2 regions of the Streptomyces sp. NPDC001828 genome follow, and region 2 is predicted to be linked to the other one. Evidence: riboswitches for the same ligand, from Rfam matches in the RefSeq annotation. Region 2 holds a riboswitch; the other holds the start of a gene.
What was found. A riboswitch is a leader RNA that binds a small molecule or an ion and turns the genes downstream of it on or off. The one in region 2 is predicted to bind cyclic di-AMP.
Positions count from the first base shown of each region.

Region 1 (7,416 bases), on a different contig from region 2:
ACATGCCCATGGGTCACACGGCCACAGCGCAGGCCGGCTCCGGCGGTCTGACAGCGACCGAGCACCGACTGGCCAACGGCCTGCGCGTGGTGCTCTCCGAGGACCACCTGACCCCGGTCGCGGCGGTGTGCCTCTGGTACGACGTCGGTTCGCGCCACGAGGTCAAGGGCCGCACCGGCCTCGCCCATCTCTTCGAGCACCTCATGTTCCAGGGTTCCCACCAGGTGCACGGCAACGGCCACTTCGAGCTGGTGCAGGGCGCGGGCGGTTCGCTGAACGGCACCACCAGCTTCGAGCGCACCAACTACTTCGAGACCATGCCCGCCCACCAGGTCGAGCTCGCGCTCTGGCTGGAGGCCGACCGCATGGGCTCGCTGCTCGCCGCGCTGGACGAGCAGTCGATGGAGAACCAGCGCGACGTCGTCAAGAACGAGCGCCGCCAGCGCTACGACAACGTCCCCTACGGCACCGCCTTCGAGAAGCTGACCGCCCTCGCCTACCCGGAGGGCCACCCCTACCACCACACGCCGATCGGCTCGATGGCGGACCTGGACGCGGCCACCCTGGAAGACGCCCGGAACTTCTTCCGCACGTACTACGCGCCCAACAACGCGGTGCTCTCCGTGGTCGGCGACATCGACCCCGAGCAGACGCTGGCCTGGGTGGAGAAGTACTTCGGATCCATCCCCGCCCACGACGGCAAGCAGCCGCCGCGCGACGGCTCGCTGCCCGGCACCATCGGCGGACAGCTGCGCGAGGTCGTCGAGGAGGACGTCCCGGCGCGCGCCCTGATGGCCGCCTACCGGCTGCCCCACGACGGCACCCGCGAGGCGGACGCGGCCGACCTGGCGCTGACCGTCCTCGGCGGCGGCGAGTCCTCCCGGCTGCACAACCGCCTGGTGCGCCGCGACCGCAGCGCGGTGGCCGCCGGCTTCGGCCTGCTGCGCCTGGCCGGCGCACCCTCGCTCGGCTGGCTCGACGTCAAGACGTCCGGCGGGGTCGAGGTCGAGGACATCGAGAGCGCAGTCGACGAGGAGCTCGCGCGGTTCGCCGCCGAGGGCCCGACCGCCGAGGAGATGGAGCGCGCCCAGGCCCAGTTGGAGCGCGAATGGCTCGACCGCCTCGGCACCGTGGCCGGCCGCGCCGACGAACTGTGCCGCTACGCCGTCCTGTTCGGCGACCCGCAGCTCGCCCTGACGGCGGTCGACCGCGTCCTGGACATCACCGCCGACGAGGTCCGGGCGGTCGCCGCCGCGAAGCTGCGCCCCGACAACCGGGCGGTCCTGGTGTACGAGCCCACCGCGGCACCCGAGGCAGGCAACGAAGAGGAAGAGGCGGGCCAGTGACGGACGCTGTCGTGACCATGGAGTTCCACCCCCAGCCGGCCGCCGGCCCCGCCACGCCGTGGGCCTTCCCGGCCCCCGAGCGCGGCACGCTCGCCAACGGCATGACCGTGCTGCGCTGCCACCGGCCCGGCCAGCAGGTCGTCGCCGTCGAGGTGTTCCTCGCGGCCCCGCTCGAAGCCGAGCCCGCGGGCCTCGACGGCGTCGCCACGATCATGGCGCGCGCCCTGACCGAGGGCACCGACAAGCACTCGGCCGAGGAGTTCGCCGCCGAGCTGGAGCGCTGCGGCGCCACCCTCGACGCGCACGCCGACCACCCCGGCGTCCGGGTCTCCCTGGAAGTGCCGGTCTCCCGGCTGCCCAAGGCGCTCTCGCTGCTCGCCGAGGCGCTGCGGGCCCCGGCGTTCGCCGACTCCGAGATCGAGCGCCTGGTGCGCAACCGGCTCGACGAGATCCCGCACGAGCAGGCCAACCCGGCCCGCCGCGCCGCCAAGCAGCTCTCCAAGGAGCTCTTCCCGGCCTCCGCGCGCATCTCCCGGCCCCGCCAGGGCACCGAGGAGACCGTCGAGGCCATCGACGCGGCCGCGGTGCGCGCCTTCTACGAGGCGTACGTGCGCCCCTCGACGACCGTCACCGTCGTCGTCGGCGACCTCGCGGCCACCGACCTCGACGCGATCCTCGCGGACACCCTGGGCGACTGGACCGGCGACACCGCCGAGCCGCGCCCGGTCCCGCCGATCACCGCCGACGACCGCGGCCGGGTCGTCATCGTGGACCGGCCCGGCGCCGTGCAGACCCAGCTGCTCATCGGCCGCATCGGCCCCGACCGGCACGACCGGGTCTGGGCGGCCCAGGTGCTCGGCACGTACTGCCTGGGCGGCACCCTGACCTCGCGTCTGGACCGCGTGCTGCGCGAGGAGAAGGGCTACACCTACGGGGTGCGGTCCTTCGGCCAGGTGCTGCGCTCGGGTCCGGACGGCGGCGCCGCGATGCTCGCCATCAGCGGCTCGGTCGACACCCCGAACACCGGTCCCGCCCTGGAGGACCTGTGGAAGGTGCTGCGCAAGCTCGCCGCGGAGGGTCTTGACGACGCCGAGCGCGAGACGGCCGTGCAGAACCTGGTGGGCGTCGCCCCGCTCAAGTACGAGACCGCGGCGGCCGTCGCCGGGACGCTCGCCGACCAGGTCGAGCAGTTCCTTCCCGACGACTACCAGGCCCAGCTGTACGCCCAGCTCGCGGACACCGGCACCGTGGAGGCGACGGCGGCCGTCGTCAACGCCTTCCCGGCCGACCGCCTCGTCACGGTCCTGGTCGGCGACGCCGCGCGGATCGCGGAGCCGGTCAAGGCGCTCGGCATCGGTGAAGTCACCGTCGTCACGGGCTGATTGAGGCTCCGGGCCGGCCGAGCGGGCCCGGCACGGACGAGGACACGGAGGACCCCGGAGGCGCATGAGCCGCCGGGGTCCTCCCGTATGTCCGGTTTATTGGGGAGGTTGCCCGTCTGTGATGTGGCGTGCGCTACAAAATCCTGTGTGTGTTTGGTGATTGAAAGATCAGCGGTTTAGCGTCGGTCCCGCTGTCCGTCACCACCCGTCGCAGCCGCGGCACCGGACAGTGATCGCCGAGTCCCCGATGGCGCGAGCCAGGGGAGCCGGGGACCCACTCAGTCCCTGGGGTGAATCGGACGCCTCCGCCCGCGGAGGAGCCCGTAGGAGACCTTCCTGCTCCGAACCCGTCAGCTAACCCGGTAGGCGAGATGGAAGGAAAGGACACCGCCGCTACATGGCGTTCACCCGTGCCACCGGGAAGCATCGCGCGCCCAGCCGAATGACGCGCCGCAGCGCGAACATCGCGGGCATCGCCACCCTGGCCACCGCCGGAGTCGTAGGCACCCTCGCCTCCCCGGCCGTCGCCGCCCCGAGCACCACCACCGACACCGGCCTCAGCCAGGCCATCGTCATCGGCGACTCCCTCGCCGACCAGCTGGGCGCCCAGGCCGACGCGCAGAAGCAGGCCGCCGCGAAGGCCCGGGCGAAGGCGGAGGCCGAGGCCGCCGCCAAGCGCAAGGCCGAGCAGCGCGCCCAGGAGGCGCGCGAGGCCAAGGAGCGCGCCGCGCGCGAGGCGGAGCGCAAGCGCCTCAACACGTTCGTGGCCCCCATATCCGGCAGTTATGTGTCCACCGGCTACAAGACCGGCGGATCCCTGTGGTCCTCCGGCAGCCACACCGGCATCGACTTCCATGCGGGGATCGGCACTCCGGTCCACGCGGTGGGTCTGGGCACCGTCGTCGAGGCCGGTGACGGTGGCGCCTACGGCAACAACATCGTGATCCGGATGCACGACGGCACGTACACCCAGTACGGCCACCTCTCGGTCATCCAGGTCTCCGTCGGCCAGTCCGTGGAGCCGGGCCAGCAGATCGCCCTGTCGGGCAACACCGGCAACACCACGGGTCCGCACCTGCACTTCGAGGCCCGCACCGGCCCGGAGTACGGCTCGGACATCGACCCGATCGCCTATCTGCGTTCGCACGGCGTCGGCGTCTGAGACGGCACCGGCGCTCCCCGCGCACACCGAAGGCCCCCGGCACCGAGCCGGGGGCCTTCGTCATTGGCCAAAAGATATGCCTTGGTTCCGGCCCGTCACGTGGAATTAACAGGGCCTGCAATAGAGTCACGAAAAAGCCTTGGTCGACCGCGTTCCGCGGGGAATGAAGCGGAGGTTCGCCATGCGCATTCCGGCGCATTCGGTATGCACGGCCATACGCGACGACATCGTCACGGGTGTCTTCGAGCGCGGCGGCCGGCTCACCGAGGAAGTACTCGCCCGGCGTTACGGGGTCTCCCGCGTCCCGGTCCGCGAGGCGCTGCGCACCCTGGAGTCGGAGGGGTTCGTGACCACCCGCAGGCACGCGGGCGCGTGTGTGGCCGAGCCCACCGAGGTGGAGGCCGCCGACCTCCTCGAACTGCGCCTCCTGCTGGAGCCGTTGGCCGCCGCCCGGGCCGCGCGCCGGCGCACCGAGGCCCATCTCAAGGTGCTGCGCGGCCTGGTGAGACTGGGTCAGGACCGGGCCCGGCGGGGTCAGGGCGAGGATCTGCGCTCGCTCGGCGGCTGGTACCACGAGACGCTCGCCCAGGCCTCCGCGAGCCCCGGACTCATCGCGATGCTCACGCAGTTGCGGCACAAGGTGGCCTGGATGTACGCGGTCGAGACGCCGTCCCGCCCCACCGAGGCCTGGGCCGAACTCGGCGCCATCACCGACGCGGTGACCCGCGGCGACGCCGAACGTGCCCGCTCGCTCACGGCCCTCCACGCCGAGGGGTCCTTTTCCGCCCATCGGCTGCGCACGGCCGTACCCGTGAGGTCTTCGCAACATCCCGTCAACATCGCGAGTGCCCGCGCTTAACGGCGGCGCCGTATACAAGAAGGGGCCGGCGTCGTGCTGCCCGGAATTGACGGCTCGGCGTTCCCTATTGATTGACGGGCCCGCATTCCCCTGCGTGAGCCCGCACCTCATTCCCCCTGCCTGAGCCCGCACCCCATTCCACGGCAAAACAAAAGGACCGCCGAGCCCGTATGCGGGTTCCGCGGTCCTTCGGTGTGACGTCGACCGGATCAGACGGTCTCGGGGAGCTCCTCGAGACCCTCGGCGACCAGCTTGGCCAGCCGGTCGAGCGCGGCGTCCGCGCCCTCGGCGTCGGAGGCCAGCACGATCTCCTCGCCGCCCTGCGCACCCAGGCCGAGCACCGCGAGCATGGACGCGGCGTTGACCGGGTTGCCGTCGGCCTTGGCGATCGTCATGGGGACTCCGGCGGCCGTGGCGGCACGGACGAAGATGGACGCGGGGCGGGCGTGCAGGCCCTCGGCCCAGCCGACGTTGACGCGGCGCTCAGCCATGGTGTTGCCCTTCGAAATCTCTGACGGTTGTCTAGACCAGTCTCTCATGTGGTGCGCGGTGCTCGTACCGACCTTAGGCCCCTGTGCGCCGCCGATCGGCCCTCCCCACCTTGCCCCGGCGCGTACGGCCCCGCGACCCGTACGCTTTCGGTATGACGACGGCGTCCGACCCCGCGTACCCCGCTCACTGGGAGGCCGACGTGGTGCTCCGCGACGGCGGCACCGCGCGCATCAGGCCCATCACCACCGAGGACGCCGAGCGCCTGGTCTCCTTCTACGAGCTGGTGTCGGACGAGTCGAAGTACTACCGCTTCTTCGCGCCCTACCCCCGCCTGTCCGCCAAGGACGTCCACCGCTTCACCCATCACGACTACGTCGACCGGGTCGGGCTCGCGGCCACCGTCGGCGGCGAGTTCATCGCGACCGTCCGCTACGACCGGATCAACGCCCAGGGCCGCCCGGCCTCCGCCCCCGCCGACGAGGCCGAGGTCGCCTTCCTGGTCCAGGACGCCCACCAGGGCCGGGGCGTCGCCTCCACGCTCCTCGAACACATCGCGGCGGTCGCCCGCGAGCGCGGGATCAGGCGGTTCGCCGCCGAGGTGCTGCCCGCCAACAACAAGATGATCAAGGTCTTCACGGACGCCGGCTACCAGCAGAAGCGGTCCTTCGAGGACGGCTCGGTCCACCTCACCCTCGATCTGGAGCCCACCGCCGAGTCCCTCGCCGTGCAGCGCGCCCGCGAGTACCGCGCCGAGGCGCGTTCCGTGCGGCGCCTGCTCACGCCCGGCTCGGTCGCGGTCATCGGCACCGGCCGCGCCCCCGGCGGCGTCGGCCGCGCGGTCCTGCGCAACGTCCTGGACGCCGGGTTCACCGGGCGTACGTACGCGGTGAACAACGCGCTGGGTCCCGGGCCGCACGAGATCGAGGGCGTCCCGGCGTACGCCTCGGTCGGCGCGATCGGCGAGCCGGTGGACCTGGCGATTCTTGCGGTGCCCGCCGAACGGGTGCCGGAGGCCGTCGCCGACTGCGGCGAGCACGGCGTCCAGGGCCTGGTCGTGCTCTCGGCCGAATATGCGGAGAGCGGCGAGAGCGGCCGCGAGCGCCAGCGCGCCCTGGTCCGCCAGGCCCGCAGCTACGGGATGCGGCTGATCGGCCCGAACGCGTTCGGGATCATCAACACCGCGCCCGGGGTGCGGCTGAACGCCTCGCTCGCCCCCGAGGCGCCGCCCGCCGGGCGCATCGGCCTGTTCACCCAGTCCGGCGCGATCGGCATCGCCCTCCTTTCGGGCCTCTACCGGCGGGGCGCGGGCCTGTCCACGTTCATCTCCTCCGGCAACCGTGCGGACCTGTCGGGCAACGACTTCCTCCAGTACTGGCACGAGGACCCCGACACCGATGTGGTGCTGCTGTACCTCGAATCCATCGGCAACCCGCGCAAGTTCACCCGCCTCGCCCGGCGCACGGCCGCCGCGAAGCCCGTGGTGGTGGTCAAGGGCGCCCGGCACAGCGGCACCACCCCGCCGGGCCACGCCGTCCCGGTGACGCGGGTGCCGGACGCCACCGTCTCGGCGCTGCTGCGCCAGGCGGGGGTCATCCTGGTCGGCACCGTCACCGAGCTCGTGGACGCGGGCCTGCTGCTCGCGGGCCAGCCGCTGCCCGCGGGTCCGCGGGTGGCGATCCTCGGCAACTCCGAATCGCTGGGCCTGCTGACGTACGACGCCTGTCTGACCGAGGGGCTGCGCCCGCTCAGGCCGCTCGACCTGACGACCGGCGCGACCCCGGCGGACTTCCGGGCGGCCCTCGCCGCGGCCCTGGCCGACGACGCCTGCGACGCGGTCGTGGTCACCGCCATCCCCTGGGTCGGCGAGAGCGGAGCGCTGGAGTCCGGCGACGGCCAGGTCCTCGCCGACGCCCTGCGCGAGGCCGCCGCCACGGCCCCCGCGAAGCCGGTGGCGGTGGTGCACGTGGAAATCGGCGGCCTGGCCGAGGCCCTCGCGGCAGCGGCCCGCACGGTCCGGCCGGCCACGCCCGCCGCGCCAAATCCAGCCCGCCCGACTTCACCCGATCCAGCCCCTCCAACGCCGTCAAATCCAGCCCCTCCGGCGTTTGAGGAGCGGGGGTCCGGGGGCAGAGCCCCCGGCACGCCCACCGGCGGTCAGCCGAAAGGCGACGCACT
Region 1 is NZ_JBIATV010000014.1:161,955-169,370, reverse strand. Features, by position in the region: gene ACFYZA_RS32295 (M16 family metallopeptidase) at 9-1,346, shown strand; gene ACFYZA_RS32290 (M16 family metallopeptidase) at 1,364-2,728, shown strand; cyclic di-AMP (ydaO/yuaA leader) riboswitch at 2,953-3,112, shown strand; gene ACFYZA_RS32285 (M23 family metallopeptidase) at 3,126-3,890, shown strand; gene ACFYZA_RS32280 (GntR family transcriptional regulator) at 4,072-4,749, shown strand; gene ACFYZA_RS32275 (HPr family phosphocarrier protein) at 4,959-5,240, opposite strand; gene ACFYZA_RS32270 (GNAT family N-acetyltransferase) at 5,393-7,416, shown strand, end outside.
Region 1: linked by a shared signal. The riboswitch ahead of ACFYZA_RS32285 (M23 family metallopeptidase) and the one ahead of ACFYZA_RS20385 (M23 family metallopeptidase) in region 2 are both predicted to bind cyclic di-AMP.

Region 2 (7,416 bases):
CTTCGTACGGGTCGTCATGTCACCCTTCGCCCACCCCCTGTTCACCGTGATGACCGGCATCGGCTTCGGCGCGGCCGCGCTCGCGCCGCCCGGCAAGCGCCTGCGGCGGGTCGCCTTCCCGCTGCTCGGCCTGGTGTGCGCGATGGGCATGCACGCCCTGTGGAACAGCTCGACGCTGTTCGGGGTGTACGGCTTCTACATCGTGTACGGGGCCTTCATGGTGCCGGTGTTCGGGCTGCTGACCTGGCTCGCGGTCTGGAGCCGGCAGCGCGAGCTGCGTACCGTCGCCGCCGAGCTGCCCGCGTACGCCGCGGCCGGCTGGCTGGGTCCGGCCGAGCCGCTCGCGCTGTCCTCGATGCGGGCCCGCGCCACGGCCCGCGACTTCGCGCACCACCGCTTCGGCGGGAAGCCGGCGGCGCGGGCGGTCGCCGAGTACGAGGCGTTCGCGACCGCGCTCGCCTTCCTGCGCCACCGCGCGTACCGCAGCGCGGGCGCGACCGGGCCCGGGCCCGACTTCGCCGCCCGCGAGCAGGAGTTGCTCCACCACCTGTGGGAGCGCAAGCCGGTCGCGGGCCCGGCGCTGCTGTACGCGGCCGGGGCCACCGGCCGCATCTGGGTCCCGCCGCAGCCGGGCCCCCCGCACCCCTACACCCAGCACGCGCAGTACGCCCCGTACGCGCCGCATCCGCAGTACGCCCTGTACGGGCAGCCGGGCCCAGCCACGGGCCCGGGCCCGTACAACCCGTACCTACGCTGAGGCGGCCGTCAGCTCGGAGAGCTGGGCGTCGGTGAGTTCCAGGTCGGCGACCGCGAGCAGCGCCGGGAGTTGCTCGACGGTACGGGCCGAGGCGATGGGGGCGGCGACGGTCGGGCGGGCCGCCAGCCAGGCCAGGGCAACCGTGGCGATCTCGGCGTCGCGCTCCTGGGCGATGCGGTCGAGCGCGGCGAGCACCTTGCGGCCCCGCTCGGTGTCCAGGTGCTTGCCCGCGCCCTCGGCCCGCGCGCTGTCCACGGTCTGGCCCGGGCGGTACTTGCCGGTGAGGAAGCCCGAGGCGAGCGCGAAGTAGGGCACCGCGGCGAGCCCGGCGTGCGAGGCGGTGTCCTGGAGGGGGCCCTCGTAGGTGTCGCGGGAGACCAGGTTGTAGTGCGGCTGGAGCACCGAGTACTTGGCGAGGCCCTCGCGGTCCGCGAAGTCCAGGGACTCCTGGAGCCGGGCGGGGGTGATGTTGGAGGCGCCGAGCGCGCGGACCTTGCCGTCGCGCACGAGCTGGTCGAGGGCGGTGACGATCTCCTCGACGGGGACGGAGGTGTCGTCGAAGTGCGTGTAGTACAGGTCGATGTAGTCGGTGCCGAGGCGGCGCAGGGACTCCTCGGCGGCGGCCTTGATGGTGCCCGCCGCGAGGCCCTCGTACTGGGGGTGCGAGCCGACCTTGGTGGCGACGACGACCTCGTCCCGGTTGTCGCGGGCGGTCAGCCACTTGCCGATGATCGTCTCGGACTCGCCGCCGGAGTTGCCCGGGGCCCACTTCGAGTAGGCGTCGGCGGTGTCGACGAAGTTGCCGCCACCGGCGAGGTAGGCGTCGAGGACGGCGAACGACTGGTCCTGGTCGGCCGTCCAGCCGAAGACGTTGGCGCCGAGGGCGAGGGGGAAGACGGAGAGGTCGGAGCGACCGAGCACGCGCAAGGAGGTCATGGCCCCCTAACCCCCGACGCGCCCCCGCCTATTCCGACCCCGGGGCTCCGCCCCGGACCCCGTTCGCGCCTGAACGGCGCTCGTCCTCGATCGCCAGGGGCGCGGGGAACTGCGCGAGCCACGCACGGTCCCCAGCCGGCGAACTCTCCCCCGGAGGGTTTCGGGAAGGGGCGGGGCGGGGCGAGAACCGGGTTAAGGATTCAGCCCCTTGGACTGGAGCCAGGCCATCGGGTCGATCCCCGTACCGTCCGGCGTGTGCACCTCCAGATGCAGGTGCGGACCCGTCACGTTCCCGGTCGCCCCGACCCGCCCGATCACGTCCCCCGTCGACACCTTCTGCCCCACACTCACCGCGAGGGACGACTGGTGGCAGTACCAGAGCTCGCTGCCGTCATCGAGCGTGAGGACCGTGCGGTACCCGTACGCCCCCGCCCACCCCGCCGACTTGACCGTCCCGGAGTGGATCGCCTTCAGCGGCGTACCCGTCGGCGCCGCGAAGTCGAGGCCCGTGTGGTGGCCGGAGGACCACATCGAGCCGGCCTCCCCGAACGTCGAGGTGAGCGTGTACGAGCCGACCGGCAGCGAGTAGCTCGCGGCCAGCTTGGCCAGCCGCTCCTCCTCCGCCTTCTTCGCCGCGGCGGCCTCCGCCGCCTTCTTCTCGGCGGCGGCCTTCGCCTCGGCCGCGTCCTGCTTGGCCTTGGCCTCCTCGGCGGCCTTCGCCTCCGCGGCCTTCTGCGCGGCCGCCTTCGCCTCGGCGACGGCCCCGGCCTTCTGCTGCTCGGCCTGCTGGAGGATGCGGGCGCGCAGCGCCTCGCCCGCGTCGGTGGCGCCCTGCTCGGCCTCGCTGGTGGACAGGCCGGTCATGGTCAGCGGCGCGGCGGCGATCTTCTGGTCGGCCTGCGCCGCGGCCGTCTTGGGGCTGCTCGGAGCGTCGTGCGAGACCAACTCGCCGACGCCGGGCAGCGACTTGAGGTCGGGCAGGCTCTCGCTGATGGAGTCCGGCAGGGATATGGAGACCGGCGGCTTGGCCTGCGCGGTGGCCATGCCACCCGCGCCGACCGCCGCGATGACGCCGACGCCGAGGACGGTGGAGCTGCGGGCGAGCCCGCCGCGCTGCTTGGCGACTCTGTGCCGGCCGCGGACCGGGCGCACGGACTCCTCGGTCGGGTCCCACTCCTCCCAGGTCTCGTTCTCGCCGGGCGCGTCCCCGTACACGGAGGGGAGGGGGGTGTCGAGGGCAGGCTCGTTGGACGCCACGGAGGGGCGCTCCTTTCCTTCCTTCTCGCCTACCGGGTTAGCTGACGGGTTCGGAGCAGGAAGGTCTCCTACGAGCGCCCATGACGGACGTCCGATTCACCCCAAGTTGGTGGTTCCCCGGTTCCCCGAAGGGGATTCGGCGCAGGCGCGCGGGGCCGCCGTGGCGGCGGCTGGGACGACCGCGCTGCGTTATCGAACGTTAATAGACACCCGGGGCGGATTCCAAGCCGTTCCCACTGATCGTTAACGGCCATGGCCCGGACTTAGCCCCCATTGCCGGGGCAAAACGGGCGAGTTGACGGCCCCTCAAGGTCGCCCCCGTCACACCAGCTTTCTGACGGTGTGTCAATTGTTATGCGCAGGGAGACCCTTCGAGCACCCACCGTGACAGCACGCTCGACCGGCCCCCGACCACACCCCGACCACACCTCGAGGCAGCCCCTCACCCCCCTCACCCCAGGCCCCCACGTCCCCTCACTTCACGATCCTGACCGTGCGCCGGCGGTCGGGCTGCCCCTCGGCCGGGCGGCCCACCGCGAGCAGCGCCATGTCGTCGCTCGTGCCGCCGCCCGTGTAGCGGCGTACGTCGTCGACGAGCGCGTCCAGGACCTCGTCCGGGCCGGGGAAGATCGCGCCGCGCAGCCGGGTGGCGGGCTGGTAGAAGACGCCCGTGGCGTCGCGCGCCTCCGACAGGCCGTCCGTGTAGAGCAGCAGCGTCGAGCCGGGCGGGTAGGGGCGTACGTCCGAGCGGTCCGGCCACACCCCGAGGTCGGCCATCCCGAGCGGCAGCGCGGGCTCGCTCGGCACGAGCACGTCGAGGGAGCCGTCCGGGTGCAGCAGGAACGGCTCGGGATGACCTCGGTTCACCAGGCGTACGGTGCCGTCGCCGCGCGGGATCTCGGCGAGCAGCGCCGTGGTGAACCCCTCGACCGCGTCGAGCCGGTCGCGCCGGGTGCCCTCGCGGGCCAGCGCCCGCTCCAGGCGCTGGGTCACCGCCTCCAGGGACGACTCCTGCTCGGCGGCCTCACGGAACGCGCCGATCACCACGGCGACGGCCTCCACCGCCTGGAGCCCCTTGCCGCGTACGTCACCGACGATGAGCCGGACCCCGTACGGGGTGTCCTGCACGGCGAAGAGGTCCCCGCCGATGAACGCGTCCGCCTGCGCGGCCTCGTACCGCGCGGCGACATGGAGTCCGCCGATGCGGGACGCGGGCGTGGGCAGCACGGCGCGCTGCGCGGTCTCAGCGATGACGCGGGCGGAGGCGAGGCGCTCGCCGCTGCGGCGCAGGATGCGGTTGATGAAGAGGGCGAGCGCGCCCACCGTGAGCACGGTGAACAGCTCGCTCGCGCCTTCGCCGAGGTTGGGCAGATCGTGTATGAACCAGAGCGCCACGACGGCGGCCACCGAGCAGAGGCCCACCGCGGCCGTGCCCCGGGCCGAGTAGAACGGTGCGGCGATGACCGGGGCGCCGGCGAACAGCGCGGCCGCTGTCAGGTCCGGCGGGGTGGAGGCGTCGAAGGCGAAGCCCACACCGATCAGCAGTACGGGTAGCGCCCGTACCAGGCGCCCTTCGCCCTCTGCTCGCTGCCGCACCCGTCCAGCCTGGCCCGTTTCGGCCCCGAAGGCGACTCGACGCACCCAGGCGGGTGCCGGGCGGGCGGTCGCGGCCCGGCTCAGTGTCGGCGGCAGCGGTGCGGGCCCGGGCGGCCCCGGGCGCAGCTGCCCCTGGCGTGCCGATGATTGGCGGCCCGCTCGGGCACACAGGACAGCTCGACCCAGCCGCCCCGGTTCAGCCGGCACCCGTGGGTCGAGGGAGCCGAGGCCGCCCCCGCGACCGGCACGCCCCGCGCGGGCGCGGGCCGGCTCGGCTCGCCACAGCCGCCGGCCCCGAGCAGGCAGACCACGACCATCACCAGAACCAGCACGGGCACGGGCACGGGCATCAACGCCCGGGGCACCAGTGTCGGCACCCCAGCCACCTCACGCGGAGCCCTCACCACCCGCACCCCTTTCCTCGACGCTCACCTATAGCGAGCGCGAGACTACCCTCCGCAAGAGCCGCCGCCGGTCGAGCCGTCGCCCGTCGAGCCGTCGCCGTCCGAGAGGTGGCGCTCGGCGTACACCGTCAGGGCGTCCCGCACGAAGGCGGCCGTGCCGGCGCCGTGCTGGTCGTAGTTGACTCCGAAGCGCGGATCGTCGACGTACATCTGCCCGATCCCGATCACGTACGACCGGCCGACGTCGGTGGTGGCGGACAACCAGGCGACGTGCCGCCGCGCGATGTCCTGCGCGAGCTCACCGTCGGCGGCGGCCCCGGCGCCGCGCGCCCGCCCCCAGTCCCGGGCGATGTCCTCGTGCTCCTTCAGGAACCCCTTGCGCTGCGCCTCGCCGAGCGAGCGCCACCAGCGGTCGCCCTTCTCGTAGGCGTCCCGCCCCCAGCGCCGGCTCACCTCCTCCTCGTACCGGGTGTGGTCGAAGCCGTCGAACACTTCCTCGGCCATGAGCTCCTCTCCCCTCTCGGTCTTGTGCAGGGTGGTCCGCACGGACGCGATCTGCCGCGCGATGCGCTCGCGCTCCTGCTCCAGCAGGCGCAGATGGGTGCGCAGGGCGGCCGCCGGATCGCGCTCGCCCTCCAGGAGCTCGCCGATCACGGGCAGCGAGAGCCCCAGCTCGCGCAGCAGCAGGATCCGCTGAAGGCGGACCAGAGCGCCCTGGTCGTAATAGCGGTATCCGTTGGTCCCGATGCGGCTCGGCGCGAGCAGCCCGAGGTCTCCGTAGTGCCGGAGGGTGCGGCTCGTCGTCCCGGCCTTCTTGGCGATCTCCTGGATCGACCACTCCTTGCCGTTCACATCGACCAAGCTAGATCTTGACGTTGCGTAAAGGTCAAGCCGCGTCGACGCACGGGCCCGGGGGAACGCGAAGAGGCCCGGCACTTGAAGACAAGTGCCGGGCCTCTTCGTTCAGTAGCGGGGACAGGATTTGAACCTGCGACCTCTGGGTTATGAGCCCAGCGAGCTACCGAGCTGCTCCACCCCGCGTCGGTAAACACAACTGTACGCCATTAGGAGGGGTGCCCCGGACCATTTACAGCCCCGGCCCTCCGAGGACGGGCTGGGCTTGCCTGGCCCGGGCTGGCCGGGGCGCCCTTCGCCTGGCTGGACGACGAGATCACCGACACGGACCGAGTCCGGATCACCGACCGCACCCGTGCCCCGGTTCTGCTCCACCGCGTCGACCCGGGCGAGGGCCTGGGACCGTAGCCACCCCTCCACCACCCCGAAGTCCGCCTCCGTGAACGCCACAATCCGCCATCAACTGCCTTACAGAAAAGGCTCTTTGAGGCAGGTCTCACTGCGCACAATCAAGCCATGCCCACTGAGTTCGTTTCGGCCGCCGCCCAGCCCCCCTGCGCTCCGGCAGGCGCCACCTACGTTCCGCTCGCCGCACGGATGGCTGCCCGGCTCGCCGGCGAGGGCTCGCCCGTCCTCGACCGGGTCACCGCGGCCGCCGACACCGTGCCGTCCACATCGGCGTTCCAGTCGGCCCTGTAGCTCCCAGCGCGCACCCCTGCCTGGGCTTCGGGGCGGGCAGGGGGCGCCCTGTCGGCTGTCGTTGCCCGTAATCCCTCATGTCCGTGCCGGGCAGCACCGCCGGGCAGCACTGCCAGGCCAGCCGCGCCCGGCCCGGATCGCGGCGCTTGTTCCGGCGTACCTGGCCGGCGGGGATCCGAGATGCCTCGCGGCATCGGGCCTCGTCGTGGTCAGCCGGTGTACACGTTCCACACCTGCCAGGCGTTGCCGCCGTTGCAGCCCTCCTCGCGGTAGGCGTACAGGGTCCCGAAACCGCCGTCCAGGCAGACCCGCCCGCCGAAGGTGAAGAACGTCTCGGGGGTGTAGCCGTTGACGGTGGCTCCGGCCCTGGAAACAGCCCACAGCGCACGGGGGTCGTTCCAGGAGCAGGGGATCAGTTCCACGTCGGAGGAACCGGCGGAGGCACCGGAAGGACCGGTGTTCGGTCCAACGGCGTACAGGCAGTAGCCGGGACCGGACGGGTCGTCCTGGGTGGTCTGGATCTGCACGTAGGCGTGGCCGCCGGCGTCGGGGGCGGTGCTGATGATGCGGAAGTACGTGCCGCCGTAGCCGCAGGCGTTGTTGGTTATGCCGGCCGATGAGGTGCTGCGTTCGATGACGCAGTCACCGCTGGCGCCGTTCCGCACGGTCGTGCTCGGGATGTTGATGCTTGCGCTGGCGGTCTGCGCGCTGAAGGCAAGCGCTGTTACGCCTACGGCCAGGACCGTGGCGAGCTTTCTGATCCGCTTCATACCTGTCGCACTCCTTGTCCTCCGGTCGTGCCTGGCATGTCCCCCCGTGGGGTCGCTCCCGGATCCGTGGTCCTGACAGCGGGAGCTGTGCGGCACCGCCCGGCTGGCCGGCGTCGCTCGCGTTGTGGGTGACGCTACTGAC
Region 2 is NZ_JBIATV010000007.1:20,760-28,175, forward strand. Features, by position in the region: gene ACFYZA_RS20375 (PrsW family intramembrane metalloprotease) at 1-757, shown strand, start outside; gene ACFYZA_RS20380 (aldo/keto reductase) at 749-1,693, opposite strand; gene ACFYZA_RS20385 (M23 family metallopeptidase) at 1,886-2,950, opposite strand; cyclic di-AMP (ydaO/yuaA leader) riboswitch at 2,962-3,102, opposite strand; gene ACFYZA_RS20390 (PP2C family protein-serine/threonine phosphatase) at 3,425-4,546, opposite strand; gene ACFYZA_RS20395 (hypothetical protein) at 4,627-4,923, opposite strand; gene ACFYZA_RS20400 (MerR family transcriptional regulator) at 4,996-5,802, opposite strand; tRNA gene ACFYZA_RS20405 (tRNA-Met) at 5,918-5,991, opposite strand; gene ACFYZA_RS20410 (hypothetical protein) at 6,322-6,504, shown strand; gene ACFYZA_RS20415 (hypothetical protein) at 6,714-7,274, opposite strand.